2 regions of the Salicibibacter cibarius genome follow, and region 2 is predicted to be linked to the other one. Evidence: predicted binding sites of a transcription regulator. Region 2 holds the regulator's gene; the other holds the start of a gene.
What was found. The regulator LexA, encoded in region 2, represses DNA repair genes until DNA is damaged. The targets are predictions, from matches to a motif close to CGAACATATGTTCG.

Region 1: a site for LexA is predicted at 3,749-3,762, ahead of HUG15_RS16565 (YhjD family protein). Genes of this name have one in related genera too.

What each region holds. Positions count from the first base shown of each region.
Region 1 is NZ_CP054705.1:3,256,173-3,261,577, reverse strand. It holds gene HUG15_RS16585 (alpha/beta fold hydrolase) at 45-995, shown strand; gene HUG15_RS16580 (aminotransferase-like domain-containing protein) at 1,128-2,330, shown strand; gene HUG15_RS16575 (lmo0937 family membrane protein) at 2,427-2,564, shown strand; gene HUG15_RS16570 (YwaF family protein) at 2,631-3,377, shown strand; gene HUG15_RS16565 (YhjD family protein) at 3,323-3,712, opposite strand; gene HUG15_RS16560 (IDEAL domain-containing protein) at 3,896-4,210, shown strand; gene HUG15_RS16555 (DUF3923 family protein) at 4,882-5,133, shown strand.
Region 2 is NZ_CP054705.1:2,321,296-2,349,158, forward strand. It holds gene HUG15_RS12050 (glycine betaine ABC transporter substrate-binding protein) at 1-233, opposite strand, end outside; partial or broken gene HUG15_RS12055 (ABC transporter permease) at 307-1,145, opposite strand; gene HUG15_RS12060 (quaternary amine ABC transporter ATP-binding protein) at 1,114-2,331, opposite strand; gene HUG15_RS12065 (SurA N-terminal domain-containing protein) at 2,815-3,612, opposite strand; gene HUG15_RS12070 (hypothetical protein) at 3,938-4,315, shown strand; gene HUG15_RS12075 (YppG family protein) at 4,315-4,632, shown strand; gene HUG15_RS12080 (alpha/beta fold hydrolase) at 4,668-5,501, opposite strand; gene metA (homoserine O-acetyltransferase MetA) at 5,488-6,396, opposite strand; gene nadE (ammonia-dependent NAD(+) synthetase) at 6,431-7,255, opposite strand; gene HUG15_RS12095 (hypothetical protein) at 7,269-7,616, opposite strand; gene HUG15_RS12100 (acyl-CoA thioesterase) at 7,585-8,019, opposite strand; gene HUG15_RS12105 (FbpB family small basic protein) at 8,186-8,305, opposite strand; gene HUG15_RS12110 (DUF421 domain-containing protein) at 8,353-9,063, opposite strand; gene acnA (aconitate hydratase AcnA) at 9,375-12,104, opposite strand; gene HUG15_RS12120 (DUF2621 family protein) at 12,255-12,662, shown strand; gene HUG15_RS12125 (CcdC family protein) at 12,705-13,226, opposite strand; gene HUG15_RS12135 (YneF family protein) at 14,174-14,398, opposite strand; gene sirA (sporulation inhibitor of replication protein SirA) at 14,508-14,945, opposite strand; gene tkt (transketolase) at 15,117-17,105, opposite strand; gene HUG15_RS12150 (DUF896 domain-containing protein) at 17,221-17,454, opposite strand; gene HUG15_RS12155 (hypothetical protein) at 17,618-17,809, opposite strand; gene lexA (transcriptional repressor LexA) at 17,951-18,583, shown strand; gene HUG15_RS12165 (MBL fold metallo-hydrolase) at 19,360-20,157, opposite strand; gene HUG15_RS12170 (hotdog fold thioesterase) at 20,182-20,571, opposite strand; gene HUG15_RS12175 (TetR/AcrR family transcriptional regulator) at 20,694-21,269, opposite strand; gene iscB (RNA-guided endonuclease IscB) at 21,726-22,862, shown strand; gene tnpA (IS200/IS605 family transposase) at 22,911-23,342, opposite strand; TPP riboswitch at 23,835-23,935, shown strand; gene thiT (energy-coupled thiamine transporter ThiT) at 24,002-24,565, shown strand; gene HUG15_RS12195 (TetR/AcrR family transcriptional regulator) at 24,692-25,267, shown strand; gene HUG15_RS12200 (YhgE/Pip domain-containing protein) at 25,350-27,752, shown strand; gene HUG15_RS12205 (quaternary amine ABC transporter ATP-binding protein) at 27,822-27,863, opposite strand, start outside.

The sequences.
Region 1 (5,405 bases), 920 kb from region 2:
GCGTAATTAGGTAAAGGTTATCTTGAGGGAGTTGTTTTAGAAAAATGCAGCAAGATAGTAAGACTGTTTCTAAAGAGTATGTATATATCAATGGGATTAAGCAAGGTTTAATTCTTGAAACAACGGATGAAAATTTACCGGTTTTACTTGTGGTACACGGAGGGCCAGGTTATCCATTATATCCGATCGTTCAAGCAAATGATGTCCAATTCCATCATCTGTTTACGGTTTGTTATTGGGATCAACGCGGCACAGGCTTGTCCTATACGTCGGACAAAAAGGGCTTAACAATTGATCAACTTGTAAATGATACCATTGAAGTCAGCAACTATTTGATTCAAAAGTTTTCCAAAGAAAAAGTTTATATGATGGGGCACTCTTGGGGGACGATTATTGGCAGCAAAGCAGCCAGTATCCGTCCGGATCTTTTTCATGCTTATATCGGTGTGGGGCAGATTGGATCACAAAGCGCGTCTGAGAAAGAAACCTACAATGCCATTTCCGAAAAGGTCAGAGCAACGGGAAATGAAAAGTGGATTTCCGAGATCAATAGTGTAAATTATAGCGATGCTTATTATAAAGATCGAAAATATTTTACTATTGTAGATAAATCTAGAAACAAGTTTGGGGGCGGTTTTTTACGTGAAGGATACCCCAATTCACAAGGTTTAAGAGATGTATTTGGCACACGTCAGTACTCGTTGAAAGAAAGAATGAATGTGTTCCGAGGACTTGCAATCGCGTATCAAGCCTTTGGCGAAAAGATGGCCAAGACGGATTTAACGACTGAAATCAGTGAGATAAATACTGATGTCTATATATTTCAAGGGAGACATGATTATTTAACCACGCACCGCCAAGCGTTACGTTTCTATGATCATCTGAAAGCGCCTAAAAAGAACTTCTATACTTTTGAAAATGTCTCACACACACCTTTTATTGAGGAACAGTCGGCATTTTTAGAGAAATTACAAAACGAGGTATTGAGCAGTTAGTGTTTAGAAATTGTTCCGTGACCGGATGTTTAAGAACGCCTTTCTGCAATTAGTGGATTCCGGGCTTCCAATTGACATTTCCATCATATACGCTAAAATTGAAGGAATTTATATTGTGAAAGTGGGATTATGATGAAATATGCCTTTGCCAAGCGCGTCCGTCATTTGCAGTCATCTGCCGTACGCGACATTTTAAAAGTCGTTAATCAGGGGGATGTGATCTCATTTGCCGGTGGCTTGCCGGATGATGAACTCTTTCCGGTGGAAGCGATTGAGGATGCGTTTTCGCGTGCGTTGGCCAAGGGAAAAAAAGCCATGCAGTATGGGGAGACCGAAGGTTATTTTCCTTTGCGTGAAGTTATTATCGAACGGATGAAAAAGAAAGGGATAATGACGTTCACACCGGAGCATGTGCTATTGACAACCGGTTCGCAGCAAGCGATTGATTTATTTTCACGCGTGATGATTGGCCCCGGGGATGTGATTTTCACGGAAGAACCGACGTACTTGGCAGCATTGCAAGTTTTTCAATCTTACGAAGCAAAAATTGAGCCGGTGCGTTGTGATGAAAATGGGATGGACATGGATGATTTACAAGAAAAAGTGAAAGCATTTAAGCCGAAAGTCGTGTACGTCGTCCCGACGTTTTCGAATCCTGCCGGGCGGATTTGGTCGCTGGAACGGCGTAAACAGCTCGTTCGCGTGGCCCATAATCACAATATACTTATCTTTGAAGACGATCCGTATGGGGATATTCAGTTTACAAGCGGGGGCTATACGCCGATGGCAGCGCTCGATAATGGCACGCATGTTGTCTATACGAGTTCCTTTTCAAAAACGGCCGTTCCTGCATTGCGTACGGGATGGATTGTCGGACCTTACCAGGTGATCCGCATGATGTCCCAGGCAAAACAGGCGAATGACTTGCATTCGAATTCACTTGCCCATCAGGCATTATATGAACTTTGTCGGCATTTTGATTTGGACAGCCATATTCAGGACATTAGCCGATTGTATGCCCACCGCAAGGATGTGATGGTCAATGCATTGCAACGCTCCGAGCGTTGCACGCTGGACTTCGTTGAACCGGAAGGCGGCATGTTTCTTTGGTTGGAAGTCGATCCCCGGATAAACACGGAAACGCTTTTGAATGAAGCCGTTAAGCGGGGGATTGCTTATGTGCCGGGGGCTCCTTTTTACACGGAAACGCCCCAGTATAATACGCTGCGCTTAAATTTCACCCACGCCACCGATGACCAAATAGAATTCGGGATGAAAAAGCTGACCGAACTCTTTGCTGAAGTGGAGGAACAGGCTGTCCATAAAAGCGTTTAATCAGGTGATCCACAGGGAATGGCCAAAATAACCCTAATAATCATTGCGCTTTCCTAATATACTTGTAGCATTTAGGGACAAGGGGAGGGACGCAAAATGTTATGGACGATCATTGCCGTTTTGATTGTGCTTTGGTTGCTCGGGTTTATCGGTGGAACAGGTGGGCTTATTCACCTTCTGCTCGTGATCGCGCTCGTCGTTCTCATTTTCCAAATGATTACGGGGCGGCGGTGAAAAAGGGTACCTTCGGCGTCTGCAACATTTCTTGCAGGCGCTTTTTCATCAGGGAGGGAGATTTGTATGTGGTGGTGGGCGTATACCCACGACGGACCGGGATTTACTATGTTCGGGCCGGCGCATATGGGTGTGATCGTTTCATTGTTTCTCGCGTGCGTGTTCATTGTGCTGATGCGAAACTGGTTGAAGGAGTCCGTGAAAAGACAGAATTTTTTTCGCTTTGGCTGCGTCACGATTTTCATTGCCGGGGAAGTATTTTTGCAGTTCTGGTACATAGACGCGGGCGTTTGGGACCCGTCATTCGCGTTACCGTTGCATTTGAGCAGCATCGCCTGGATCGCGGCGATTTTTATGTTATTGACCCGTAGCCAAATGTGGTTTGAGATTACGTTTTTCGTAGGTGCCGGCAGTGCATTTCTGACCATTTTAACGCCGGATGTCGGCAACTATGGGTTTCCTCATTTTCGTTTTCTTCATTTTTTTATTACCCATGCCCTTGTAATCGTCGCTGTTGTCTATATGTTGGCGGTGGAAAAGATGCAGCTTCGTTTCCGATCGGTTTTCCGCGTGTGGTTCTATTTAAACGGTTATGCGGCGCTCATGTTCATCTTTAATCTATGGGTGGACGGCAATTACATGTATTTAATGGAAACGCCGCCGGGTCCTTCGCCGTTTGATTGGTTTGGCCCATGGCCGTATTACATTTTCGTATTGCAAGCAGTGGCGCTTCTCGTATTTATCGGGATGTATGGTCTTTATTGGTGGATTTCCGGTAAATTTCCTTCTTCCGTAAACAAACGATCACCTTGAAGATAACGGGTCATACACCGTCCCGTTTGTCTTTTTAAATGGGCATTCACATAGCGGTTCTGACCTTCGTAACGGTTGCATACATAACCGTAAGTGGAAAATGTCTCATCGGCATCGAGCAGATAGACGCGGATGTTGCGTTGTTTTTGCACGCGCTTGAGTTGTTGAAGGTCGTTTTGAAGAGAAGCGAGCGCTGTTTGAACGATGGCCATGTAGGGAGCTTTGATGTTCATGTTTTGTTGCAGGTGCCCTTGGTCTTTTTCGAATGTTTTTTTCACCAATGGCAAAATCACGGCGTAATGGATAAAGGTGAGGTCGGTTTTGCGTACGAACATGTCGTCACCTCCTCGGAAAGTGTAACGTTAGTATAACGAATAAATGTTCGTACATTCAAGAGGGAAGTTTTACAAAATGTTCAGGTTTAAATGTGCGGTCAGGCGGGTAATAGTTTTAAAATAAGTGAAATGTATTGGCCACGGTCGAATCATACCTGTATGAGGAAATCAGGGGGGATAGCAATGGCAGCTTCAACATATGAAAATGAACTGTTTGAAAAGTTGAAAATGATTCGAAAAGGATACCGGGCGCCCAGACAAGTGGTGCAATCGCTTTATGCCCGTATGATGTTGGAATATTCCGTTTATGTCTTTACAAAAGACCGCTATAAACGGCTGATTGACGAAGCGTTGGATGCAAAAGACGAGGAACGTTTCCGCGCGTTAACGAGCGAATATAGTGAATGGCGTGCCCGTTACCAATCCGGGTGTACGATTTCCGAACATGGCTATGAGATGGAATGTAACTTTGAAGACAAAATCAACATCGACAGCTGAGGCTGTCGATGTTTTCTGTGTGCGGGGGAGGGTTATTGGTTGGAGTGAGAAACCTGCCGAGGGTTCCCTCTGACGGAGGAAGAGCTGCCCCGAGAGGAGCAAGAGAGGCAAAGTAATCCCTCTAGCGGGGGATGAGCTGCGCCGAGAGGAACAAGGGAAGCAAAGTAATCCCTCTGGCGGAGATCGAGTTGCGCCGAGAGGAACAAGGGAGGCAAAGTAATCCCTCTGGCGGAGATCGAGTTGCGCCGAGAGGAACAAGGGAGGCAAAGTAATCCCTCTGGCGGGGGATGAGCTGCGCCGAGAGGAACAAGGGAAGCAAAGTAATCCCTCTGGCGGAGATCGAGTTGCGCCGAGAGGAACACGAGAAGGGAAGTAATCCCTCTGGCGGGGGATGAGTTGCGCCGAGAGGAACAAGAGAAGGAAAGTAATCCCTCTGACGGAAGACGAACTGCTCTAGGAGGAACAAGGGAAGGGAAGTAATTCCCGCCCCACTCATCACTTAGTTCAATCATTTGCACGGTGCTATCCTTTTATAAAAAAGTTGAGCCTGTTGATATTCGCGGCAGGAGAGGTCTATTTTATCCATTTGCTTTTCTCTTAGTTGTCTTTATGTTATTGTTTATAGCTGATAGAATTAGGTGAGGATATTATTCATAAAAGAGGTGTGTTCGGTGAAATTCGCTTGGATTGCTTGGTGGATCGTCAATGCTTTTTGGTTGGCTTTATTTGCAGTAGGTTCGTTTTTTTTAGCGCAACGAGATGTAGATGCGACTGGTGCAGTTCAAACGCCTGGAATCATTATGTTGAATATTTTGACTTTAGCAATGGTTTTTATTATTCCTTTGCTCATTCAACTTGGTTGGTTAGTTGCAATGGTAATTATAAGACGTAAAAGAAATCAGGAGATGGCAGTTCAGGAATAAGGTGCGAAAATGGGATGCAGCTACGACAATTGAGGAGAAGTGATGCACCAAGAGTAAGGATGAATATAATACGATAGTAGCCCAATGGTCCCGCTTGAACCTAACTGGTTGGCGATCACTTTCGAATCAGGTATAAAAATAATATAGTTTGTAATATTATCCGAATCTGCATGGTGCTCTTTTAGCTTACGTTGAATAAGTTTCTCGTTCCTACAGTCCCAACAATTCGGTAAAATAGGAATATAAATATAATATTTTTAAATGAAAGTAAC
Region 2 (27,863 bases):
CCTGAACCTCCGTCAATGCCGACGATTGTATGATCAACTTCTTCTCCGTAATCCGCGCCTGCTTCACCGTTCGCATCATCGTCATCATCGTCGTCCGCTTCTGTTTCTTCAGCGTCCCCATTGTCGTCTTCGGCGCCTGCGTCATCCCCTTCATCATCTGCACCGCAACCGGCGGCAACAAGTGTAAGCGAAAGTCCGGTGGCAATACCGAGACGTTTCCAGTGCTTAATCATCGACTAACACCTCTCCCTTTCTATTATGTTAATTAACCCCCCTGCGCGCTGCCAGCGGCAGGGAAGAAATGTTCTATTTTTTCTTTTTGAGTTGAAAACCGGCGGTTAAGCGGTCAAGAATGATCGCCACGACAACGATCGCGATACCGGCTTCGAAACCACTGCCCACATCATTTCGTCCGACCGCTGTATAGACAACATCCCCGAGGCCGTCAGCACCGATCATCGAGGCAATGACAACCATCGATAAGGATAACATAATCGTTTGGTTGACCCCGGCCATAATCGTTGTCTTGGCCATGGGCAATTGCACTTTATATAGTTTTTGCGACGGTGTGGAACCAAACGCGTCCGCGGCTTCAGTAACCTCTGAAGATACTTCCCGAATGCCTAAATTCGTTAAACGTATCGTTGGAGGCATTCCAAAGATGACAGATGCAATAACCCCGGCACCATGCCGATCCCGAAAAAGGCAACCGCCGGGATCAAATAAACGAACTGCGGCAATGTCTGCATGAAGTCCAGGATCGGTTTAATGATTGCTTCAACCGTCCTGCTTTTTGACATCCAAATGCCAATCGGTATCCCGACCAAAACGGAAATAAATGTCGCTGCCAGCACGATGGAAAGCATAAGAATCATGTCATTCCAAAATTGGAGATTATCGATAAGCAATAAGCCGAAAAAGACGAACAGACTTAAACCAATCTTCCTGCCGGCAAAGAAAAAGGTAAGAAGGGGAATCCCAATAATCACAACCGGAATAGGCACAATGTCCATAATCGTCGTTAAAGCGCTCAGTATCCAAGCGATTAAAGCATCAATTGAATCAAATATCACATCCGCGTTCGTCAACCAATCAACGAAACGCTCAATCCAATCAGCTAGAGGAAGGCTCGGAAATAGATCCATTGACATTCACCTCTCCTCCTGCTAGCGCACCGAGCACTGAGCTTCGCACGATAATACCGCGAAGTTTTCCGTCTTGGACAACGGCCGCGGGCACTTTGCTGTTTTTGATAAGATCGATCACTTCGGTAACGGGCGTTTCAAGTTCTACTCTCAGCACATCATTGTGGATAACACCCTTGAAATCATCGACTCCTTTATCCACGAGTTGGGATAATTCGTCCGCGTGGACAATCCCTATCAGTTCCCGGTCGCGTTTAATGGCATAAATGCTTGAGATGCCTGAATTGCGCATGCGCTGCAAAGCGACGCGCGGGCCTTCCCGTTCCGGCTGGACGGTTTCAGGTCTCGTCATGACATTTTGTGCCGTGAATACTTTTGAACGGTCTACATCTTCTACGAATTTCTCAACGTACTCATCGGCCGGATTCGTAAGAATTTCTTCCGGAGTTCCGATTTGTACGATGGCTCCGTCTTTCATAATCGTAATCCGATCTCCAATCCTGAGTGCTTCATCCAAATCGTGCGTGATAAATATAATCGTTTTCTTCATGTTTTCCTGCAAATCCATCAGTTCATCTTGCATGTCTTTTCGGATTAAAGGATCGAGTGCCGAAAATGCTTCATCCATAAGAAGAATTTCCGGATCATTGGCCAGGGCGCGGGCAAGTCCTACACGTTGTTGCATCCCGCCCGATAATTCTTCGGGATACATGTTTTCATACCCTTCCAAGCCAACGAGCCTCAGGGCATCACCCGCTTTTTTACTTCTTTCCTCCCGTTCAAATCCCTGTACTTCCAACCCATACTCCACATTGCTTTGAATCGTTCGAAAAGGGAAGAGGCCAAATTTCTGAAACACCATGCTCATGTCCCGGCGGCGAATCGTCCGCAATTTTTTTTCGTTCATTTCCGCCAAGTTGTCATCATTTAAGTAGACAGCACCTGATGTCGGTTCGATCAAACGGTTGAGCAAACGCACGAGCGTTGATTTTCCGCTCCCCGACAAGCCCATAATCACAAACACTTCACCATCTTGAACGTCAAATGATGCTTTGTTTACACCGACGGTAAGGCCTGTTTCTTCGAGAATTTCTCCTTTCGACTTGTTTTCTTTCAAAAGAGAGATGGCCCGTTCCGGCCTTTTCCCAAATACCTTGGTCAAATTCTCAACCTTGATTTTCGCCAATGAATTCACTCCTTGGGCGATCTGTTTTTTTAATAAGGTGCTCAATATGCTAGGGGTCAAATTCACAGCAAGGACATATTCATCTTATGGTAACTTCATCATACTTTCGTTAGCTTTGATCAAAATTTTTCACTCATTCAACTATGATGTTCGTCCGATTCATCTTTGGAATAGGCCATTGTTTAAACCCTACGAATGTCCTGTTGATTTTGACGATCATTCACCCGCACAGCATCATACTTTAAATACTATACTCCTTTCGAAAGATGAAAACAAATCGAGCAATTAAGGTTTATTGCCCGTATTCTCATAATATAATGCGTTATTCATCATAAACATGTCTATTTTTGTTTTATCTATTCATATCTTCTAATATCGACAAAATACGTGTCCTTGATTTGCTAATGATTTGAAAACAATTTATTTTCATTTATTATATAAAAAGGCTTGCCGGAAGGCAAGCCTTTTGTGTACATCAAGTTCCTAGACGTGTATTTCAATGTTCGCGTCTTCTTCCAAGTCATTCGTTAGCGCTTCACGATTTTCTTGATTTTCCATTTGTTCTGCCTGATCCCGGAGTTGATCTTCCATTTCATCGAGCTCCGGCGGATCTTCTTCCATTTCATCGCCCATTTGTTCTTCCATCATAGCGATTTGCTCTTCATAAAGTTCTTCTAATTCTTCATCGCTAACTTCAACTTCTCCGAACTCATCTTCAATTAATTGTTCGATGCGAAGATCTTCCTCCAAAATGTTATGAACTTCGTCTTCCGACATGCCCTGTTCTTCCATCACTTCAAAGAATTCTTCTGTGTCTTGGCCCATTTCTTCGGCCATTTCTTCGATCGCTTCATCCAAGTCCTCGTCGCTTACTTCGATTCCGCGCTCACCCGCTTCTTGAAGAAGCAGTTCCTGTCTTGCAAGTTCATTAGCAATTTCCTCGCGAAATTCTTGGTCTTGTTCCTCATCCTCGGTAATATCCATCATCTGGGTTTGCGCGATCTGTTCCACTTGCATCGTATAGATCTCTTCAAATTCATCTCTGTCGATGCTTTCTTCATTTACTTCAGCAACGGGGTCAGGGACGTCATCCAAGTCAATGTCCGGCTCCGGCATTTCCATTTCTTCCTCCGGAAGCGCGTCACTGGCTTGTTCCTCGCCCTCCTCTTCTCCGTTCTCTGTATCTTCTGCTTCTCCGTTTTCTTCGTCATCGCCGTTGCATGCAGCCAGTCCAATCGCGAGAAGAAACGACAATCCACCAGTTACTAATACTCTTTTCACATAAAAGCTCCTTCCTTCCACAGGCTGAAGGCATTATAACACAAAAGCAGGTGTACTCAGCAAACGTCATCACATTTATAACTTGTTTCATCATTGTGACCGATTTGTGACAGTTATATCACAATGTCGTTCAACTTATGTGAGAGGCGCCCAAACATTCCCGACATGTTTTTCATAGGCTACCGTAACGCTAATAAAACCTTTAGAAAAACTTGGCTTCCGCCAAGTCCTTATAGCGGAAGCCTTAGTTTTACTTATACTTTAATCCTTTAACAAAGTTAAACATTCTTAAAGTGTAATGAAAAAAACGGAAAGTAGGGACACTATGCAACATTCGCTATTCCCGATAAAGGTATTTAGCCGTTGGTACACGAATGACGCCGGTTTTTTTGGATCGTCACTTACACCGGTGCAAACTAAAACAGAAACGCATTGGATCCTACGCTTTCCAATCCAAGGGATGCGTGCAGAGAACGTAATCACTTACATTGACAATCACAATTTGCATATCCGCTTTCAACAAATGACGGAAGAAAAACAAGTGAATGAAACAACGGGCATTGTTTCCGCTTATCAAGCTTTGACAGAATGCGAGACCCTTACATCGCTCCCAGTATACGTAGACACGGGCAGTTATTCCGTTATTTGTTGCAGCGATCATGTGGACCTTTACTTCAATATTCTGAAAGGAGATGAGTATTGATGATCCATCATTCTCAGCAGCGGCCACGGCCGCCTCATTATGAAGAGCCTTACATGTATCCACCACGCCCTTATCCGCCTTCGTTGCCGCCGATTTCCGGGCAACCTTATGGCAGTCCCGGGGCGCCCGCCTATGGAAATGCGGGGAAAAAACCGAGACCGCCGGCTGTCTCCGGAATTATGACCGGATTTACGAATGAAAATGGCCAATTAGATGTTCAGAAAACAATGGCAACAATCGATACGGCAGTAAAAACGTACCAACAAGTTTCACCGATGATTAAACAGCTCTCGTCCATTTTCCTATACCGAAATTAAACCCGGCCCGCGCGGCCGGGTTTAATTTTCTCGATTTAAGATTCTGCGAACGATCGAATCGCTTTTGCTGTTTCCTTCGGCATTTCTTCCGGAAGAAGATGGCCAATTTCCGGATAAGTAGAAAGTGTCGCGCATGGCAAAGCACCCACGAGCTTTTCTCCCACTTTCAAAGGTACGATGCTGTCCGCTTCTCCCCACAGCAAAAGAACCGGCACGTGAATTTCCGCAAGCTCCGTTTTTGTTAAATCACCTTCGCGGTGGCGGATAAATTTAGTTAACGCTTGATACATCGCTTTTTCCCGTAATGGTTCTTCATAAGCGGATACGTGTTTGTCTGTGACGATGGACGAATCAAAGATGACTTCATGCAAAATATTGCTTACGTCGTGTTTGCGTATATAGCGCCTCAGCCAAGTTGAAAAGAACGGGAGGTATGTTGCTGCCCGCAACCAAAAAGGGAGACGGGCGATGCCTCCGGAGCTTGCGAGCAACACAATCTTTTTCGGCAGACGGGGCATTATTTTTGGCAAACGGAGGGCGATTTGTCCTCCCATCGAGTGGCCGACCGGAATCACTTCGGTTTGTTCGGTCACATAGAGCTTTATAATGGCATTTACCGTTAATGCATATTGTGCGTACGAATAGCGGTATCGCAATGTTTTCTTGCTTTTTCCAAAACCGGGAAGGTCGAAGGTGACAACCTCGCCGTAAAGGCGCAATTCGGGAATGAGGGCCTGATAGCTATATGCGGATGACATGAATCCATGAATCAATACGAACAATCGCGGGGGTGAGGCGTTTCCGGCCTCAGGATAATGTTGAACGTTCATATCTTCCGGGCGAACCGGATAGCGGTCAACGTAGTTCATAAGGTGTTTCTTGATAGACGTAATAGTTTAACCAATTGGAAAAGAGCAAATGGGAATGGGCTCTCCAAAGGAGTAACGGATCGTTGTCCGGATTCTCGCTCGGAAAATAACCGGTCGGTGCCTGTGTATCGAGTCCCCGTTCTCGGTCACGTTGATACTCATCCCGCAATGTTGTCGCCTCATATTCCGCGTGCCCGGTGACAAACACCTTGCTCCCTTTCAAATCGGCGATCAAGTATACGCCCGCGTCTTCAGACTCAGCAAGGACAACCAATTCATCTTCCGCTTCAATATCCTCATTTTTCGTCGTCGTATATCGTGAATGCGGAACGTAAAATTGATCGTCAAATCCTCGCAAAAGCGGACTGTTCATCGTTTTAATCTCATGTTTGTAAACGCCGAATTGTTTATGGGGCAATTCAACCTTCGGTATTTGATAATGGTAGTACAGGGCCGCTTGTGCTCCCCAACAGATATGCAATGTGGAAGTGACGTTGGTTTTGCTCCATTCCAACATTTCAACTAATTCATTCCAGTAGTCCACATCCTCGAAGGATAATCGTTCAATCGGCGCTCCGGTGATAATCATCCCGTCAAAATACTGATCTTTAACGTCTGCAAACCTTTTATAAAAAGCTTCCAAATGCTCCGAGGACGTATTTTTTGACCGGTGTGTGCTCGGATGCAGAAACGTAATCTCCACTTGCAAGGGGGAATTTCCCAACAATCGTAAAAGTTGGGTTTCCGTCGTTTCTTTCAACGGCATTAAATTCAAGATAACGATATGCAACGGACGGATGTCTTGCGTATACGCCCGTCTCTCATTCATGACAAATATATTCTCTTGTTGCAGTACATCTTTTGCCGGCAATTCATTCGGAATTTTAATTGGCATCGTATTTCCCCCATGCTCCTTTGTTCGGTTATTTTTATATAATTTCCCACCACTCATCTTGAGGGCTTACAGGTGTGCGTCGTTTATGTTCGGTTACCCGATAATAATGAATCAGTTCATTCTCTATCTTTTTGTTAACGGTTTTTCCTTCCAGAAAATCATCAATTTCATTATATGTCAATCCTAAGGCTTCTTCGTCTGAAAGTCCGGGCTGATCATCTAACAAGTCGGCCGTCGGAGTTTTCATATAGGTGGATGCCGGCGCGTCCAACATTCGTAACAGCGCTTTGCCTTGTCGTTTATTCAATCCGGATAAAGGGACGATATCACAAGCGCCATCCCCATGCTTGGTAAAATAACCGGTAATCGCTTCCGCGGCATGATCTGTTCCGATGACGAGCAGCCCGAATGCGGCTGCCACATCATATTGGACCTTCATACGCTCCCGGGCTTTTGTATTCCCTTTGTGAAAATCGCTAAGCTCCTCGTCAAACGCTTGCGCAAAGCTATTTGCGGAGGCGTCAACCGCCGGTTGGATATTAATCGTTTCCGCGCGATCCGGTTGAATAAACGCGAGCGCTTTGTTTGCATCATCTTCATCTTGTTGTGCCCCGTGGGGGAGGCGCAGGGCAATAAACTGATAATGTTCGTTTTCTTCTTCGCGAAGTTCTTCGACTGCTTCCTGTGCCATCTTTCCCAGTAATGTAGAATCTTGCCCACCGGATATGCCAAGCACGAAACCATTTGCCCGTGCGTGTTTGGCGTAGGACTTTAAAAACCCTTTCCGTCTTCGGTATTCTTCTTCGGGGACAATTGTTGGTTGGACACCTAAAGCACGAATAATCGCTTCCTGTTGCATTGGATATTTCCCCCTATTCAGCATCATTTCTAAATCTTTTCCATTGGTCATATAATCCTTCTGCCAACAGCACACGTCTTTGGTGATTTCCGAAGAGGTCAAAATGGGACAATTCCCCTCGCTCATGAATCCATTTTTCCTTCAACCCGTATGCTTTTCCCCATTGTACCAGTTTCGGGTAATCCCCACAGGCTACTTTCGTCACAGAATCACAGTCGGGAAACCGGTCATCCACCCAATAATGGGTAATAACAGAAATTTCACCTGCCTTCGCTCGCGCTTTCCATTTTTTTAGTTCGTGTTTATCAATCCCAAAGGCCATAGCAGCATTATTCACTTTCTTTTTTTTGTTTCTTTTCACGTTCATATACGTCGTGCCATTCCGGCAAGTGTTTTTTCATGGAACGGGGGCGAAAACGCTCACGGTCGACGATCACATGGGTCGTCGTCCCACTTACGCATAATTCGTTATCTTCATTATAAATGGCGTAACCGTACACCGCCCGTATTCCATCGTAATCCTCAATCCATGTCTCTACACGGACGGTTTCCCCATATCGTACCGCTGTTTTATAAGACAAGTTTGCTTCTGTTACCGGAGCAAGTACACCGCTCTCTTCCAGTTTTGCATAGGAAAAACCCAAATCGTTGATAAGTTCGGTTCGGCCTATCTCGCACCATATTAAATACTGGGAATGGTGTACAATCCCCATTTGATCTGTTTCCGCATACCGAACTTGTATGTGGGTGGACGCTATTTTCAAGCATATACGCCTACTTTCCATTCGTTTATTAAGCTTGAGTTACAGAACCGCTTTCTCTTTAGAATAATAAACAATTGCCGTTCAATCAAGAAAAAGGGGTCTTAAAAAATAAAAATGGCCGCCTCACCTTGTAACAAGATAACGACAGCCGATGGTCACATACGGATTATTTTCTTTTGGCATCCAAGCGTTCTTCAATTCGATTCATCGCTTCCCGATCATTAAGAATCGCTTCGCGATTGTCCCTTAACAAATCGATAAAGCGAACATTTTTGACTCTTCGCATAGGAACGCCTCCTTTTTTTCTTCTATTATCGGTGAATTTTTACATTTTTATACGCGTAACCGAGGGGTCACATACCATTCACCAGCCTCATTCACCGTCATCAGGAAAACATCCTCGACGGCATTATAGCCATGGTCAATCAACCCGTTTTCGAGCTCTTGTCGGGTCATGATTTTCTTCATGTTATGCGTAATCACTCTTCCATCGCTAATAATGACTTTTGGATATCCTTTGTTTTGCGGGCTCAATCCCACGTCTTTCGCAGTTGCCGCATGAAACGGACTTCTTTTAATCACGCTAATTTGGCCGTTCGGTTCCAACACCGCGTAATCAATTTCCTTCAAATCAGCAGCATCATTCAACCTGAGTTCCATTAATAATTGTTCCATGGTGATGCTGCACTTTTTGAGCATATGGTCAAGGATCTGCCCTTTTTCAATAATAATGAACGGTTCATCTTCAATCACTCTTCTGAAACGGGGAAATTTAAGCCCGGCATATGAAAGAAGCCAATGCAAAAAAGCAATCATGGCAGCTCCGGCAAAAGGACCGGTTAGATCTTCATCACCGCTAGAAATTGATTCTCCTAAAATATCCCCAATCACCACACCGAAAATAAAGTCCAACGGGTCAATATTGGCCATCGAACGTTGCCCGATCACCTTCACCATCAAAAATATGTATATATAAACAAACAGCGCGCGAACGATAAAACCATAAAACGGTAAATCTTGCGCCCCTGTCCATACGTCTGTAATATTTTCCATTCTTATCCCATCCCACCTGATGATGTCACCTTTCATCTTTTGCAGATTGCATGGAAATATTCATTGTATAATTACGGTACGTGAAATTTTAATTTGAGAACCATCGATAGGTGATCTTGGTTGGCTCATGGCACTCATGGCACCTCAAAAATGTAAAATCAACCAATCTGAGGTTCCATAAACGATCATATGACACCTTAAAAAGGCAAAATTTCGCATTTTGAGGTGCCATGCATCTAGTGTACCCGTCCATCTCCACTCAAACGAAAAAACCTAGCCGCTTTGGCTAGGTTTTTTTGCGTTTATGCTTTTGTTTCTGCCGCCAGTTTATCGCGAAGAACCATTGGCAAGATTCCGCCGTGACGATAATAGTCAACTTCCACGTCGCTGTCGAAGCGAACGACGGCTTCGAATGTTTTTATGTTTCCATCGTTGTCTTCTGCTGTAACGGTGACGAGTTGCCGCGGGTTGACATTTTCGTCGATGTCTACCCGGAACGTTTCTTCACCTGTTAAACCTAACTCGTCGGCGCCTTCGCCCTCTTTAAATTGAAGGGGCAAAACGCCCATAAGCGCAAGGTTGCTACGGTGAATCCGTTCAAAGCTTTTAGCGATGACCGTTTGAATGCCCAGAAGCGTCGTTCCTTTGGCTGCCCAGTCACGGGAACTTCCCATCCCGTAATCGTCACCTGCAAGCACGACGAGTCCGGTGTTATCTTTTTTATATTCCATCGCCGCATCATAGATGGGCATAACTTCACCGCTCGGCCAGTGCGTCGTAAAGCCGCCTTCTGTTCCGGGTGCTAACTTGTTGCGAATGCGAATGTTCGCGAACGTTCCCCGCATCATCACTTCATGATTTCCACGACGGGAGCCGTAAGAGTTAAACTGCGCCGGCTTTAATCCTTTTGATTGCAAATACTGTCCTGCCGGGCTGTCTTTTGCAATCGAACCTGCCGGAGAAATATGGTCGGTTGTTACCGAATCGCCGAACTTGCCAATGGCCCGCATGCCGCTTAACGTTTCAATCGCCTGCGGATCTTTGGACATATTTTCAAAGAACGGAGGATTCTGGATGTAGGTGGACGCCTCATCCCAATCATACAGGGTAGCATCATCCGATGATTGTAACGCGTTCCAGCGTTCATTATTGTCAAATACACTGCTGTACTCCTCTTTAAAGAGTTCAGGGGAAACGTTCTCCTGAATGAACGTTTGCACTTCAGACGTGCTTGGCCATAAGTCTTTGAAAAAGACGTCATTTCCGTCTTTGTCTTTCCCGAACGAATCTTTGCGAAGATCGACATTAACGGTTCCCGCGAGCGCATAGGCAACGACGAGCGGCGGGGAAGCCAAGTAATTCGCACGCACGAGCGGGTGAATTCTGCCTTCAAAGTTACGGTTACCGCTCAGCACCGAGGAAACGAGCAAATCATTGTCCGCGATCGCTTGCTCCACTTCATCCGGCAGCGGTCCGGTATTGCCGATGCACGTCGTACACCCATATCCGACGAGGTTGAAACCGAGTTCGTCCAAAAACGGCATTAACCCTGAGTCTTCAAGATAGCGGGTGACAACTTTCGATCCGGGAGCGAGGGATGTTTTCACATATGCCGGAACATCCAGTCCTTTCTCAACCGCTTTTTTGGCCATTAATCCTGCACCGATCATGACGGAAGGATTGGACGTGTTCGTACAGCTCGTGATCGCCGCGATTGTTACGGCTCCGGTCGGAATCGTGGACGTTTCGCCATTCGGATGCGTAACTTCCACTTCTTTGTCCAATTCAGCCGCGTCAAGTCCAAAACCTTGATTGCCTTCCGGACCGGTGACGGCTTCTTTGAACGATTGCTGCATATCATTAAGTTCAATCAAATCCTGCGGCCGTTTCGGACCGGCCAATGCCGGTTCAATGCTGTCCAAATTCAAAGGAACAACTTCCGAATAGTTCGGCTCAATGGCATCCTCGCTGTAAAACAGTCCATTCGCCTGGCAATAAGCTCTCACGAGCGCAATTTGCTCTTCGCTTCGTCCGGTCAGACGCATGTAGTTCAAAGCTTCCTCATCAACCGGGAAAAATCCGCACGTTGCGCCGTATTCCGGTGCCATGTTGGAGATCGTGGCACGGTCAGCGAGGGACATGGTCTTCAACCCGGGACCAAAAAATTCGACGAACTTGCCGACGACGTTTTTCGAACGCAACAGCTGAGTGACTTTCAGGGCCAAATCCGTTGCGGTCGCGCCATCCGGAAGGCTGCCTTCAAGCTTCACGCCGACCACTTCGGGCGCCGGGAAGTAAGACGGTTGTTCCAACATGCCTGCTTCCGCTTCGATTCCGCCAACACCCCAGCCAAGGACACCGAGGCCGTTAATCATTGTCGTATGGGAGTCCGTGCCGACGAGCGTATCCGGATAGGCAATCTTCTCCCCTTGATCATTTTCTTTTGCATGCACAACATTCGCCAAGTATTCCAAGTTCACTTGGTGAACGATGCCGGTTGCCGGCGGTACAGCGCTGTAATTGTCAAACGCTTGCGTTGCCCAGCTCAAAAGCTTGTAACGTTCTTCATTCCGCTCAAATTCGAGGTTCATATTCCGCATCAGTGAATCGCTTGTCCCGAACTGATCCACTTGCACGGAGTGGTCGACGACGAGATCTGCCGGTATCGCCGGATCGATCGAAGACGGGTCGCCGCCAACGTCCTCCATCGCTTTTCGAAGCGAAGCAAGGTCCACAACCGCGGGAACTCCTGTGAAATCCTGTAGAATAACGCGGGATGGTTTAAACGGCACATCTTCGGTTCCGCCATCCTTTGTTCCCCAGTTGGCAAGGCTTTCCACGTGCTCCGAAGCAATCACTTTGCCGTCTTGTTGTCTCAGTAACGATTCCAATAATACTTTAATTGAATAAGGCAACTTGTTAATGTCGCCGATACCCGCTTTTTCCAAAGCGGCGAGGTCATAATAATAGTAGGTTTCATTTCCTACATTCAGCGTTTTCTTCGCCTGATACATGTCTTTGGTTTCTCCCATGTATACCCCTCCTCTGTCTCTATCATATAACAATCTGTTAAAAATGTCGAAGCAAAACTAACAGTATAAAAAAAGGAGCGAGATGTGCTAAACTATTCGTAAGAGATTTAGGACGTGGTGGTGGTGAGCAACGTGGGTTCAGATATTTTTATGTGGTTGATTGTCCTTTGGTCTGTGTTCATGATTGTGTTCATGTTTATCGGCGGTTTTTTTATGTTTCGGAAATTCCTAAAGCGTCTTCCGAAAGAAGATGGGCACTCCATCCTCGATTGGCAAGACTACTACCTTGAAAAAACCCGCCATCTTTGGACACGCGAGCAAAGCGATTTACTGGAAGAACTCGTCTCGCCCGTTCCTGAATTGTTCAGGGACATTGCCCGTGAAAAAATCGCGGGAAAGATCGGAGAGCTTGCGTTAAATGAACACGCAAAACAAATGAACGAAGACTTGATTATCCGCGGTTATATTTTGGCAACCCCGAAACGTGACCATAAATTTTTGCGAAAAAAACTGGATGAAAAAGAGATGGATTACAGCCAATATGAACAGCTATTCTAATGAAAAAACCGGGCCACCCAAAAAAGGGAAATCCCGGTTTTTTCACGTTCTTTCTCTCATGGGCATGTCCATGATCGGGTCATTGATTTCTTGTTGTTTCTTTTTGAACATAAAAAGCATCGCGATGCGCCACGGCAGGATCATCCCGTATGCAAGCAGGAAAAACATGCCTGCCAGTTGAGGGAGAATAATTTGTTCCCCGATGATGAGTTTGATGATCACCCGCACGAGGAGCAATCCCATCAATAAAAAAATAAACAATTTGGATCTTTTCATATAGATATCGCCATTGTGTATTTCAAAGCGCGACGTGCGAATCAGCAAATAAGAAGCGGCGGCACCGACCACTAGTGGCGCAACAATACGTTCAATGGGAAGGTGCGTAGGTTCGTATAAAAACATCAAAAAACCCGTGCTCATCATGAGTGGCGGGATAATGATTTTTTTCACAGTCGCCGGTTTTTTTATAGCTTTCATACGCACAATGATGGCGAACGTCCCCATCACCGCCGCGCCGATTGTTGTAAGTATAAAGATGAATGTTGTCTCTGTTATGTTGCCCACCTCCTCCGTACAACCTATCATACCTGTTTCATGTCGAAGGATCAATTTTTTCCCTTTCTCTGATCAAATCGTTGGAGACTGGGCGAGCCAAAACCGGCTTTTATGATACGCCGGCTGCCTTTTTTGATTCACGTCCGGCTTGTACGACTGCCCGATGTATAGCAGGAGCTAGTGCAAAAAGGCTGAAATAAGTGATCACACCGACTATCGGAAGTCTGGATTGGGACTTCAAACCAGGGTAAACGGTCACTGCCCTAGTCAAGGGATCAATTACTCTCGTCAATGACCGAATATCTTCCCTCGAAACAGGACTCCCGGTTTTCATGAAACGGTCATGGCGACCGAAAACAAAAGCCAATCGCTCGTTCGGGCGCCATGAGGCAGCCATGCCGACCGAATATCTTTGATACAAGCCTTTTCGGTCACCATGAAGCGGCTATGACGCCCGAACGCTTTCGATTCAGGCCATTACGGTCGCCATGACGCGGTAAATTGTCCGTTAGGGAGTCAGAAGCGTTGGCGCCCTAACTTCCTCCGTGATTGGCTAATTGAGCCACCTTGCACTAGTGGCGTATACCCCAAAGCGAGAGGGTGAACGACTCCCATTGCTACTATAAACCCGTTTTCGTACCACTTTCGGAAGGAGAACGGGCCCCCAATGGGACAATTTAAATCGATTTTGTTCCACAAACGGAGGGAATACGACTCTAAATGGTACAATAAACTCGATTTCATACCACAAACGGAAGGAAAGTGACTCCATATGGTACGAAAAACCTGACTTCGCCTCTTAATCAGATGGGAGGTGCTCTTCCCAATAGATTTCCATTATATCAAACCACTCTTTTTGGATCATAGTTCATAGATACCCCGCTTGTATTCAGCATAGCACGTTCCACCTTAAAAACAAAAAACACCCCCAAATCCTAAAGAGGTGTTCCGTTCGGTTATTTTTTTCCCTGTTCTTTTTGCATGGCTTTCATCATTTGATTGATCTTCTTTTGGGATGGATTTTGGCCCATTTGCATCATCATCACACGTAGCATTTGTTCATTGATAGGCGGGTTTTTCTTCATATAATTGACCATTGTTTTCCGGGCAATGAAAAACCCTCCCACAAGACCTACGAGCAAGGCTGCCATCGCGATCAAAACAACCCAAATCGTACTCATGCGGTTACTCCTCCTTACGTCGATCGTTCGGCACCGGATAGGTTTCGCTTAAGCAAACATCATTCATTATACCGTATCGATCGAACGATGAAAAGGGATTGCCTCTCAATTAACCGAAAAGATGGGTATGCATTTTGATCGGTTTCAACCACCCGTATCTTCCCCGTTCGACATCACAAGCAAAAAAGTAAGGGTCATACGCCTGCAATTGATCGAACCATGGCCATTCATCCTCCATATGGAGGGTGCTCCAAATTTGCACTCTTCTTTCAGAGAGCATTAATTTTACGCTTTCGCTCTCTTCCAAATAATAGACGAGACCATCGTCCCTCCCCTGTGGAAAGGGAGTTATTTGCGCGGAAGAAAGCCATTCCCCCAAATGATGAATGGAAATCGGCTGACAAATATAATCGACTTGTTTTTGAACCTCATGGTGAAGGGAGGGGACTGTCTCATACTCTTTAAAAAGTTGGAAGAGTTTGTTTTCCAATTGGATAAATTGCCGAGCGATTCCGGGCTTCAAAAGATAGATGTCATATCGATGCAAAAGCTCGCCCTCCTTTTATGTCTTCCCATTATTGTAATGCCTGGCCACAAAATAATATGTCAATATTTGTTTGATAAAACCCGGTAATGGTCGACAAATTTTTTATCCCGGTGATAAGCATACAAAAGAGGTGTCCTGACGTTTGTCCAGGACACCTCCCCAGGGCGATGCTTACTGTTCTGTTAAGGCTTTCACTTCATTTGCGATATTTTCTTCGTGAAATCCGAAGGCTTCCATAACAACGTTGCCGGGGGCTGAAGCGCCGAATTGATCGATGCCGATCGCCTTGCCGTTCGCTCCGGCATAACGCTCCCATCCGAACGTAGCCGCCGCTTCCAACGTGACCGTCGGAATGGCGTTGTCGATGACCGATTGCCGGTAAGCTTCCGGTTGTTTTTCAAATAAATCCCGGCACGGCATACTGATGACGCGAATGGCAATCCCTTGTTCAGAAAGTCTCTCCTTTACGCCCATGGCGAGCGCAACTTCCGATCCTGTCGCGACAATCGCCGCCGCCGGCCGGTCGGCGTCCGCCAAAATATACGCGCCTTTTTTCACGTTTTCATACGTACTCTCCGCATCCGTCATTGTCGGCAGCCCTTGCCGCGTTAATACCAAAGCAGTCGGGTGATCCTTCGCTTCCAGCGAAAGCCGCCAAGCTGCAACAGTTTCGTTCCCATCCGCCGGTCGGATGACGGAAAGGTTCGGCACCGCGCGCAAGGATGGCACCTGCTCAATCGGTTCATGCGTAGGCCCGTCTTCTCCGACCGCGATGCTGTCATGAGTAAAAACATACGTAACGGGCACGCCCATTAACGCCGACAAGCGAATGGCCGGTCGCATATAATCGGAAAAGACGAGAAAGGTTGCTCCATACGCATGCAACCCTCCGTGAAGGGCAATGCCGTTTAAAGCGGCCGCGGTGGCAAATTCCCTCACCCCAAACCAGACATTACGGCCTTCACGGTTGTCCTTCGTAAAATCTTCATACGCGTCCATCAATGTATTATTGGAAGAGGCGAGGTCAGCAGAACCACCGAACAGCCCGTCCACTTGAGACGAAATCGCCTGAATCGTTGCCCCTGAGGCTTTTCGGGTGGCAAGTGTATCTTCTCCGGCAACATAACTCGGCAACGCTTCGAGCTGATCCGTTTGCCAATCACGGTCAAACGCGCGCCTGAGTTCTTCAGCTTTTTCCGGAAATGCCTTGCTGTACCCCTCAAATGTTTTCATCCATTGTTGATACCCATCGACGGCTTCGTCTTGTTTCTTTTCAAAAAAGCTGAGAACATCATCGGGAATATGGAACGGTTCGTGATCCCATTCGTATGCTTCTTTTACGAGCGTGGCTTCTTCATCTCCAAGCGGCTTCCCATGTGCTTCATTTGTGCCTGCACGGTTTGGCGAACCGAAACCGATCACGGTTTTTACTTCGATAAAACTCGGACGGGGATCTTCTTTCGCCTCTTTAATCGCGCGGTCAATAGCCTCAACATCATTACCGTCTTCGATAAAGATCGTGTGCCAACCATACGCTTCATATCGCTTGCAAACATCCTCCGAAAACGCGCGATTCAAATCGCCGTCGAGCGAAATATCATTGGAATCGTAAAGCACAATCAACCGTCCCAATTGCTGGTGGCCGGCTAAAGAAGCGGATTCCGAAGCGACTCCTTCCATGACATCCCCATCACTGCAAATCACATACGTAAAATGGTTAAATAATTCATACCCTTCACGGTTGTACGTAGCGGCCAAATGGGCCTCTGCCATAGCCATCCCTACCGACATGGCAATGCCTTGTCCGAGAGGGCCGGTCGTCGCATCTACCCCTGCCGTATGTCCGTACTCGGGATGGCCGGGCGTTTTGCTCCCCATTTGCCGGAAGTTTTTCAACTCCTCGAGGCTCAAGTCGTATCCGCTTAAATGGAGCATACTGTACAGCAACATGGAGCCGTGGCCTGCGGATAAAACAAAACGGTCCCGATCCCACCATCCCGGTTTTGCCGGGTTATGTTTGAGATGCCTCGACCATAATGCAAAAGCCATCGGCGCCGCACCCATGGGCAATCCCGGGTGGCCTGCATTTGCTCGATTGACACTGTCGATGGACAATGTCCGTATCGTATTAATGGCGCGTTGTTCTATGTTTGAAGTCAATGTTTCCATCCTTTCTTTTGTGAATTGTCTCTATTGGTATGATATATGGTTTTTAAAACTAAAACAAGAAAAAAGCGGCGCACCACTTTGACGAGCGATGCACCGCTTTTTATCGTTAATAAGAACGGCGGTTGCCTTTTGCATTACGTAATTTTTCCGGGGTTACTTCGTTTCCGTTCTCATCGACGACAGATACATTTTGAATCTGCTGTTTAAAAGAGGTTCTGAAGTTCTGTAGATATTCTTCCCGCAAGTCTTTTTGTTCGTCTTGCTCATCTGCAGTCAACCCCGTCGTTTTCTGTCGTTTGGCTAGTTCATTAATACGGTCAAGCTTTTCATCGGATATCAATGAAGCTCCCCCTTATAGAATCATAAATGATGCTTATCGTCACTATAACGTTCATCCCCGCGTGAAATCAACAGGCAACAGTTCATATTATAACCTAAATGAATGGCTGAATATTAATAGTCCTTGATATTCTTTCTTTTTCTTCCCCATTCTTTTATTCTCTCTACCAATCCGTATGTTCGATCGGTGTTGGCACAAGTGTTACTGTTTGCGGATCTCCTTCCGCTTCCGGCGCACTTGTCCCAATCGATTGATCGGCAACCATCGTCATAATGATGATAGAAAGAGCGAATAAAAATAATAATAAACGTTCTTGTCCTTTTCCGCGTTCTTTTTCAACTTTTTGATTCGTCATAAGAAAACCTCCGAAACAATTGTTCTATTATTAGTGTATCAGAACGATCGTTCGTGTCAAGCATTTCAAGGAACTAATGTTTGCAAACGTTTGTTTTATATGGTAAGCTTTAGACAAATATAAATTAACGAGGTGAATAAAATGAAAAAGCTTTCGCAACGACAAGAAACGATCCTTGAGTTTATTAAAGACAACGTGAAAAAGAAAGGATATCCACCCTCTGTAAGAGAAATCGGCGAAGCAGTCAACCTTGCCTCAAGCTCAACCGTGCACGGCCATTTGGCTCGATTGGAAAAGAAGGGGTATATCCGCAGAGACCCGACCAAACCAAGGGCAATTGAAGTTCTTCATCTCGATGAAGATGGAAACGAAATAGCCGAAGCAGACAAGCCGGCAAGTGCTTATGTTCCTTTGATCGGTAAAGTAACCGCGGGCGTTCCCATTACAGCTGTCGAAAATGTAGAGAGCTATATGCCGTTGCCCGACGATTTTGTCGGAAGTGACCAGGTGTTCATGCTCACCATTGAAGGAGACAGTATGATTGACGCGGGGATTCTTGATGGAGATCAAGTGATTGTACGCCAACAACCGACCGCAGATAACGGTGATATTATCGTAGCGATGACAGACGAACAAGAAGCAACCGTCAAACGCTTTTATAATGAAGGGGACCACATCCGATTACAGCCCGAAAACCAAACATTGGAACCGATCATTCTTGACAATTGCCAAGTGCTCGGAAAAGTAAGCGGTGTCTTCCGTACGATTTCGTAAAACAAAATGCCGATAAAGGAGAATGGAAAGAGTGAGTCTTTCCTTCTTCATCTTTTTGACAATTAAGTTAACATAATAATATTACATCAACCTAATTCCGTTTCTGTTTTACTGTATGCACAGCGCGTATCTGTTTAGAACAGCCTGGGTTATTTTTTCTTCCCGTTTTTCTTTTTACAGCGAGAATCAACAATCCAGGCATGGAAACCGCGATTGTTTAGAAAAACTTGGCTTCCACCAAATCTTTATGGTGGAAGCCTTAGTTCATCTTATACTTTAATCCTTTAACAAAGTTAAACATTTTTAAAGTGTAAAAAAAGACCAATTTCCAACACACCCATCACCTCGCGATCATTGCCAATATGGTATGTATAAACGAGCGCGAGGTGAGCGGTAAATGATTGGCACGAAGGGGCCATGAAGACCGAAATGATGATCGAAACACTAATAAAGGCGCCATGATGTGCTCATGGCGCCCATAACGACGATCAAGTCTAAAATTCAGGTGTCATGAAGCAGTCATGACACCTGTAAATCGCTTTTACCCGGGATTTCGGGCGCTATGAAGCGTCCATGGAGACCGAAACGACGTTCGAGACTTCGTTTGGAGCGTCATGAATCGGTCATGGAACCTGAAGGCCTCACCTGCATCGTATTACGAGATGTCCATGATACCCGAAATCGAGCATACACCCATTTGATCAACGATCCTTTTCCATGAAAAACCCCCCGAGCTCATTTGGCTCGAGGGCACTTACGCGCACAACATGCTTGTTTTAGTATTCATTCTCCAGAATCGAAGAAACAATGTGCAAAGAGTCCCATTCTCCCCCGGAGACGCTTATAATCGGGTACTTTTTCGGATAAAAATTGTCTCTAATCTCCTCAACGGAAAGCCCTTCTTTATGTAGGTGTTTCACCTCTTGGGAAAGGTTCTCAAGGTGATCTAGTTTTTGCTTTAGCATCTCTTTCCCGTTTTCTACATATCCGGCATGGCAACAAAATAGCGATTCAAAATCATAAGCGAGCAATGTTCGAATGGAATCCATCGTCTGCGGGATGGACTCGCTGCTCATAATGACCTTCGGTTTCGGAGCAACAAATAAATCCCCAGCAAATAGCGTTCTATTTTCTTCATCGAAAAAAGCGACATGATCATCTGCATGCCCCGGCGTGTAAATGACTTTCCATTCCCTGTTTTGAGATCGGATCGCACTTTCAAGTGGCGTCGTCTGAAACCCTTTCCGTTTCCCCCAAGTCATCTGACGATACTTCGGGTAGGGTGAGTCTTGGGCGCATATATCAACCCCCTTTGGATGAACATAAATAGGCACTCCATGGTTTTGCTGAAGCCACGGCGCTGTTCCGGAATGGTCTTCATGGCTATGGGTCAGGACGACAAAATCAATCGCATGTGCTTCATAAAAAGGAATAAGGTCCGGCTCCATGCGCGGTGGCCCAGTGTCGACTAACATACCGTCAACCAAAAAGGAATAGACGGTATTTGTCTTTTTCCCTCCGAGGACAACGTCCATTTTTACACAAGTCACATTTTCCTTTTCATATACTTGCAACGCAGTTTCACCCCTTTTCTGTTGTTATTTTTTTGGAACAACCGCCATCGTACAACGTGAGACACAAATTAACTTTTCATTTTCATCCGTCAATTGAATATCCCAAACCATGGTCGTGCGTCCTTTGTGAAAAGGCGTAGCGGTTGCCGTAACAACGCCGTCGGTTTTACTGCGAATATGGTTTGCATTAATTTCCATTCCTACCGGATTGAATTTTTGCGGATCGATATTCATAGCCGTAGCCATCGTCGCAGCTGTTTCCGCCAAAGCAACCGATGCCCCGCCGTGGAGAATACCGGCCGGTTGTCTTGTTTTAGGTCCTACGGGCATCGTCATAATCAGACGGTTGGAACTGAGTTCCACATACTCCATTTCTAGTTCTCCAACAAGGGAATCTTTCCCTCGTGTTCGCATTTCCTCGGCAAAAACTTCCTTATCCTCCACACCGTACAAATCCAACACATCTTGAGAAACGATCATTCCAATCCGCTCCTTCTGTTTTTTGAGAATGTTCATTCTAGATCGATCAAAAAAATTTAATCCAAGGCAATCAGTGTCATTTCAATGATCTCTTCCATTTTTTGTGTGTCTTTGCGCGTTTTCGCCAACACACGTAACCCCACAAACGAGTTATTGAGAAACCTTGCTAACTTTTTCGCATCATGACGTTCCGGTATTTCCCCCGATTTTTGGCCGCGCAACACTAGCTCATATAGCATGTTTTCTGTACTTGAGAAACTGTCCATTACCATATCCATTGCTTCTTGGTCATGTTCGGCCAACTCAATCGCAGTATTGACCGTCAGGCAGCCGCTCGGTAATGTTTCTTTTCGATGGATCGTCATCTCAAATAATCGCCTGATCCCTTGCATGGCTGAATCCATCGATGTTAATTGTTTCTTGATATTCGCTTCCACTGTCTCCACGTAGCGTTTCAATGCTTTCATATACAACGCATGTTTGCTGCCAAACGTGTCGTAGATGCTGCGGCGATGGATGCCCATCTGCGTGACCAAATCTTGCATGGATGTTTTTTCATAGCCCTGATGCCAAAAAAGTTTCATGGCTTTATGCAAGACAGCATCCTCATCATACTCTTTGCTTCGAGCCATGCTCTGTCCTCCCTTACAAACCCTATCCTATCATTTCTAGAATGATCAGTAAAGAATTTTTTGATTTCTCGATTATTGCTAATTCATTGGTATCTTTGGGAACAGAAAACCGAAGCGCCCTTGCACATTAGTTAGCAACATTCGGATTTAATTGGTATACTTAAATTAACGGTATTCTAAATTAAAAATCGGGTGATATCCATGGAATGGAAAACCTATTGTCAATAACTCCCACCAATTCGTAGAATTGGAAGGGGCTTGAAAAGCCTTTATTGACTAGCCTAAGTCTTAACTGACTACGTTATCGACCATGAAGAAACCTATGGATGATTCCCTAGTCCGTAGCTCTTTCGTGGCTCTGTAAACATCTCTGAGGGGGTAGGAGACATCAACCACATCGCGAAGGGTCGATAACATTGGCGAAGGGAAACCACTCCTAGAAAGGAGGAACACTTCATGTTAGTGTTCGTAAAAAACAAGCATGGCGAGTCACTAATGCCGTGCAAACCGCAAAAAGCAAGGCGATTACTGAAACAAAAGAAAGCTAAAATCGTATCTTATGAACCCTTTACGATCCAGCTATTATATGGATCAAGTGGCTACAAGCAAAATGTGAATATAGGCGTTGATTTGGGCGCGAAGGATACAGGCGTTGCGATCACTAGCGAGGATAAAGTGCTTGCAAAAGGTGACATCGAAACCCGCCAAGACGTGAAAAATTTGTTGAATACAAGACGAGCGTATAGACAATCAAGGCGTCATCGTAAGACACGCTATCGAAAACCACGCTTTGACAATCGAAAACGCCCCGACGGATGGCTACCACCGAGTATCGAAAGTCGGATTCAAAACACATTCAGATGGATCGATAAATTCTATTCCCTTGTGCCGAATCCAACATTAACAATCGAAGTTGGCAAATTTGATCCTCACAAGATGATCAATCCTGACATTCAAGGGATCGATTATCAAAAAGGACAAACCTATGGCTATTATGATGTCCGGTATTTTGTGTTTGCAAGAGACAACTATACGTGCCAAGTTTGCAAGAAACAAAGCAAGATACTGAATACCCATCATATTGTCTATCGTTCTCATGGTGGTAGTGATCGTGCGGATAATCTCATTACTGTTTGTACCGATTGTCATACGCATGAGAATCATAAAAAAGGGAAAATCCTTTGGGAGTGGATGATGGAGGGCAAAAAGCTACCTAGCTATAAAGAAGGTACGTTCATGAATGTGTTTCGCAGGAGAGTGTTTGATAAATATTCGGATGTAAATATCACCTATGGTTCCGTTACGACACCTAAACGTAAAGCATTAGGGTTAGATAAAACCCATTATAACGACGCGATAGCGATCAGTGGGATAGATAAGATTGATTATGACACCTATTCCATCTTCAAGATCAAGCAGTTTCGCAAAAAGAAACGATCTTTACATGAAGCAACAGCACGAAAAGGAAGAAAGTGTAAAAATACAATCAGCCAGCGAAATATAAAGAATAAGCCGTTCTTAAACGACCCACCTGCTTTAGCAGGTGGATTTGGACATAAATTGTCCGCGACTGAAAGTCGCATTTCAGACTGAAGTCTGCTGAAAGACCTTAAGCTCAAGCATACTGATTTTGACTGGAACTCAATCATCAATCCTGAATATATCGTTCCTCTTCTCGCTGGTCTGGTTTTCGATATAATTTCTAATGATTTCTTCCGTCACATTTCCTACTGTTGCACAAAAATATCCTCTCGCCCATAAGTGCTGACCCCAATATCTTTTCTTCAGGGCGGGGAATTCGTCTTGGATTAACCTTGATGATCTCCCTTTGAGATATTGCAATATCTTACTCGGTGCTATGCTCGGCGGACAGGACAATAATAAGTGAATATGGTCTTTCCCTACACTTCCTTGTACTATCGTGATCCCTCTCGCTTCACATCCTTGTCTGATTAGTTCCCTTACTCGGTGGGCAATGTCGCCACGTAACACATGATATCTATACTTTGTAACCCATATAATGTGGTATTTGATGTCATAGACCGCGTGGCTACTTCTTTTGTATTCATCCATACTCTCACCTCGGTTTAAGTATGGACATTCAAAGGCAAGGCTAAAAGCTTATACCGTCTAAAGACGGTGGAGTTAGACCACGCTTCTATAACTTAAAGGGATTTTATCTCAATGACAAAGTGCTGTTTCAAGGAAAGGTGGGATGGATCTCGGGTTTCAATGGTACAAGCATGGCCTTTGTCAAAAACATCGAAGACCAATATCTCACAAACCCAGATAAAAGTTACAAACAAGTTCCACTAAAAGCACTCACGTTTATCAAACACACAAACAATTGGTAATTCCTCCCCCACTAAATCACAGATTTTGAAGGGGAATCCTTGCCGAAGCCCTTGTTGAAACGGAAATCACGGCATTTACAGCATTCGTGCAGGAAAATATTCGTCATTTAGAACAAAATGATTAGGTTTTCTCACCATCACTTTTCAGCCGTTTTCCTCCTACTTGCAAGTTTTCCTAATAGGCGTATAATAAAGAATGATCATTAAAATATTTTTCCACTAGAGGTGTCGAAAGACTGAGAGGGACGCGCGTCCTAACTCTTGGAACCTGACCCGGTTCATACCGGCGTAGGGAAGTGGAAGGCATGGATTTACGGGCCCAATAGGCTTGTAGACGCCTGGCTTCCCCCTGTGGACAAACAGAAAGGGGATTTTTTTATGCAACAACGGACGCTTGTTATGGTTGAAATCGCTTTAATGACGGCACTCGCGTTTATTCTGAGCTTCGTGAAGTTTCCCGGGCCTTGGGTGCAAGGCGGCTCGATTTCTCTTATCATGGTGCCGATTTTCATTATGGCTTTTAGGCGCGGGTGGCGAGTTGGGGTGCTCACGGGATTGCTCGTCGGGATCGTGAATTTGATGTACAACGCTTCAATCATTCATCCGATCCAGATGTTGTTGGATTATCCGGTGCCATACGCGGTTCTCGGACTTGCCGCATTGTTTGCATTTCGAAATAGCGAGGGGAAATTGTCCGTGCCCTGGGCGCTTTTCGGTTTGTTGTTCGCCGGGTTTTTACGATTGTTATCTCACATCGTCTCCGGTGTCGTTTGGTTTGGGAGCTTCACTCCGGAAGGTATGAATGTCTATCTCTATTCGATCGGTTACAATATTTCCTATTTATTGCCGGAAATTTTGATCACGCTTGTTGTCGTCTACATCCTCTCCAGGGCACAGCCTGATTTTTTTCACATGAAAAAAACAACCCCACTTCCCTCTTAAGATCTGTGCACGAGCGAACAATTCGCTCGTGCCTATTATTTTTCATTGACTTATCAATCACACATGTTATCATAATAATGACCAATTTGTTCATTTGGTCATTTTCTCGAAAAGAGGGACCAAAAAATGATCACTAACAAACGCGCAACGATTTTAGAAGCTGCAAAACGGGCGTTCTCCTTGTTTGGCTATAAAGGCACATCGGTCGCCCACGTTGCCAAGCTCGCCGGTATCGGCAAAGGCACGATTTATACCGAATTTAAAAATAAGGAAGAAATGTTGGAAGCGGTCATGGATGGCATTTTACATGATCTCGGGACCATTTTTGAACGGGTGAAACACAACGATGAACGATCCATACTGAAACTGCACCGTGCCTTATATGATACGTTGCAATATCGAAAAGAGCATCAACTTCTGATGCATCTGGCCGAAGAAGTCAACGTCCATGGCACGAAAGAAGCGGTGTCCGCGATGCAAAAGGTCGAGGATTTCATTATTACCGCTTTGGAACAAGCCGTTGCGCAAGGGGTGGAAAAAGGTCGTCTGCAAGTGATGGACACGGAGATCACAGCCTTCACCATCTATAAACTATACATTGCGTTCATTGTTGATTGGGAAGCAAAAAAACGTCCGTTGACGGAGGAAGAATTATTTCAGGTCTTTGAAAATCACATTTTTAAAGGAATCGTCGTTCGATGATACACGTGAGCGATGTTTTTTTTGAATAAAAAATGACCATCTTATTATTATGGTCATTTGGCCGAATCAGGGAGGTTTTACATTGAAAGGTTTTATTGCCGAATGGAAGGCAATTTTCGCAGACAAAAAAATGCTCATATCGATCATCGGCATTCTATTGATTCCCGTTTTGTATGGAGGTATTCTGCTTTCGGCTTTCTGGGACCCGTACGGGCAGCTTGAAGAACTTCCCGTTGCTATTGTAAATGAAGATGAAGGAGCTGAATTGGACGGAGAAGAAATGAACGTCGGGGATGAATTCGTAGACGAGCTGCTGGAAAGCGAGGATTTCAATTGGAACGTGACGGATGCCGATGAAGCGCAACGAGGCTTCGATGCATTCGATTATTATTTATACGTGTTAATCCCTTCTTCTTTTTCTGAAGATGTTTCTTCATTACAGGACGAGGATCCTGCAAGTGGAATGATTTATTATGATATCAATGAGGACGTTAACTTTGCTGCCTCGCAAATGGGCACGCAGGCAGTGGACACGATTGAAGAGGAACTGTCCCAAACATTAACGGAAACCTATGTGGAAGTTGTCGATGATGTATATACCGAGTTGACAGACGCGGCTGTTGAACTTGAGGAAGGAGCTGAAACGCTTGCGGACGGTGTCGATTCAGCGCTTGAAAACATGGGCTCCCTCACGGACGGCTTAGCAGACTTGCATGAGGGCGCCGACTCCTTACATGAAGGGGCGAACGAAGCTGCTGAAGGCACCCAAGAATTGCGAACGGAAGTCGAAGCTTTCGCGGAGCTTTTCCATAACAGTGAAGAAGTCGATCAATTGGAAGATACATTGCACGAGATGCAAACGGATGTAACAAACGCCCGCGCTTATTTGGAAAGCGACGATGCCGCCCAGCTGGAACAATCCCTTCGTTCCCTTGATGAAAACTGGTCGGCTGCACGTTCTTCCCTGCAATCCGCTGAAGAATCGTTGAGTCAACTGGACGATCGCCTTGAAGACGTTGATCAACCCGTGCAAGACGCACAAGGTACACTCGATGACATCCGCGAGATGAATGATCGCCTGGATCAATGGCAAAACCGGGCAAATGAAAGCTTGAATGATTTAGAATCGCTTGCAGGCGTCTGTTACGAATGGGAAGAGCGGCTTGGCGATTTTGATGACGCCGATGAAGAAGCTCATGCCTTGTCTGATTATATTGCTGAACACTACCCGGAAGATGAAGCATTACAAAGCTATGCGGATACATTGTCAGAAGTAATAGACGAGATTGACGCTGATGATATTCAACCATGTCAACAAGTCGATGAAACCGTAAATACTTTAAATGAGACGTATGATGATATGGAAGAGGCAACGCCGGAGCTTTCAGAGCAACTGGAAGCGATCGATGCCGCATTCAATGAAACCGCAGATACGATTTCAGATGGACAGGAAGATGTCTCCAATTGGATAAATGACGTAAGTCAGGAGTTGGAAAATGTTCGTGCTGCCGCACCTGAGGGCATCGGTGATGGAGACATCGAGCTATTGGACGTGTTTCCGCAAGCAAGATCTACATTGGCAGATCTGGATGAATCCCTTTCCCGGGCAGATGAAGTATTTTCATCGGCAGACGCTACGATCGATGAAGCGGAACAAGCGGTGCAAACCCTAGATGAAGGGGTGCAAGATCTGAACGAAGGCGCAGACGAATTGTCATCGGAAATGCAAGAGGCATTCGAAGGAGGCATTGAGATTGAAGATGGCCTCGAAGAACTCGATGAAGGTTCCCGGGAACTGCACGAAAATCTGGAGACATTGGCCGAAACATTATTGGAAAATGAATTAACCGAAGAGCAACAAGCGCTTTTCACTTCCCCCGTTGAATCCGTGTCGGAAAGTGAAACAATGGATTACACGTACGGAGAAGGGCTCTCTCCTTATTTCTTATCGTTGGGATTGTTCGTCGGAGGCTTGACGCTCTCGATTATCTATCCTTTTTACCAACCGTTGACGAAACACGAAACGGCATGGAGTTGGTTCTCCGGTAAGTTGGGTGTCATCTGGACAGTAGGCATACTTCAAGCGATCGCTCTCATCGGAGTCACCTTCTTCGGGCTTGATCTGGATATCGCCAGCCCTGGTTGGTTTTCATTTTTCATGGTCTTCTCCGGCCTTTCCTTTATGACACTGATTTTCATGCTCGTTGCCATATTGGATAATCCCGGACGCTTCATCGCGATTATTTTATTAATCGTACAGCTCGGAGGAAGTGGAGGTTCTTTCCCCGTGGAACTAACCCCTGTTTTTTTCCAATACGTGCACAACTTGCTGCCGATGACGTATTCCGTGGAAGGACTGCGGGCGACGATCATGATGGGCGAACCGGGATTGTTGCTTGAGTCTTGGCCGTTGCTGTTGATTTTGGTGGTATCATTAGGGGTAACTTTCCTGTTTTTCACCATGAAGCACAAGAAAAATGACTGAATCAAAAGGGGCAGCTTACCAGTTGTAGCTGTCCCTTTTTCTATCATTCATGCACATATTTTGCCCCTATCAAACGAGCGATGCCAACACCGAAACGCGAGAAATATAGCC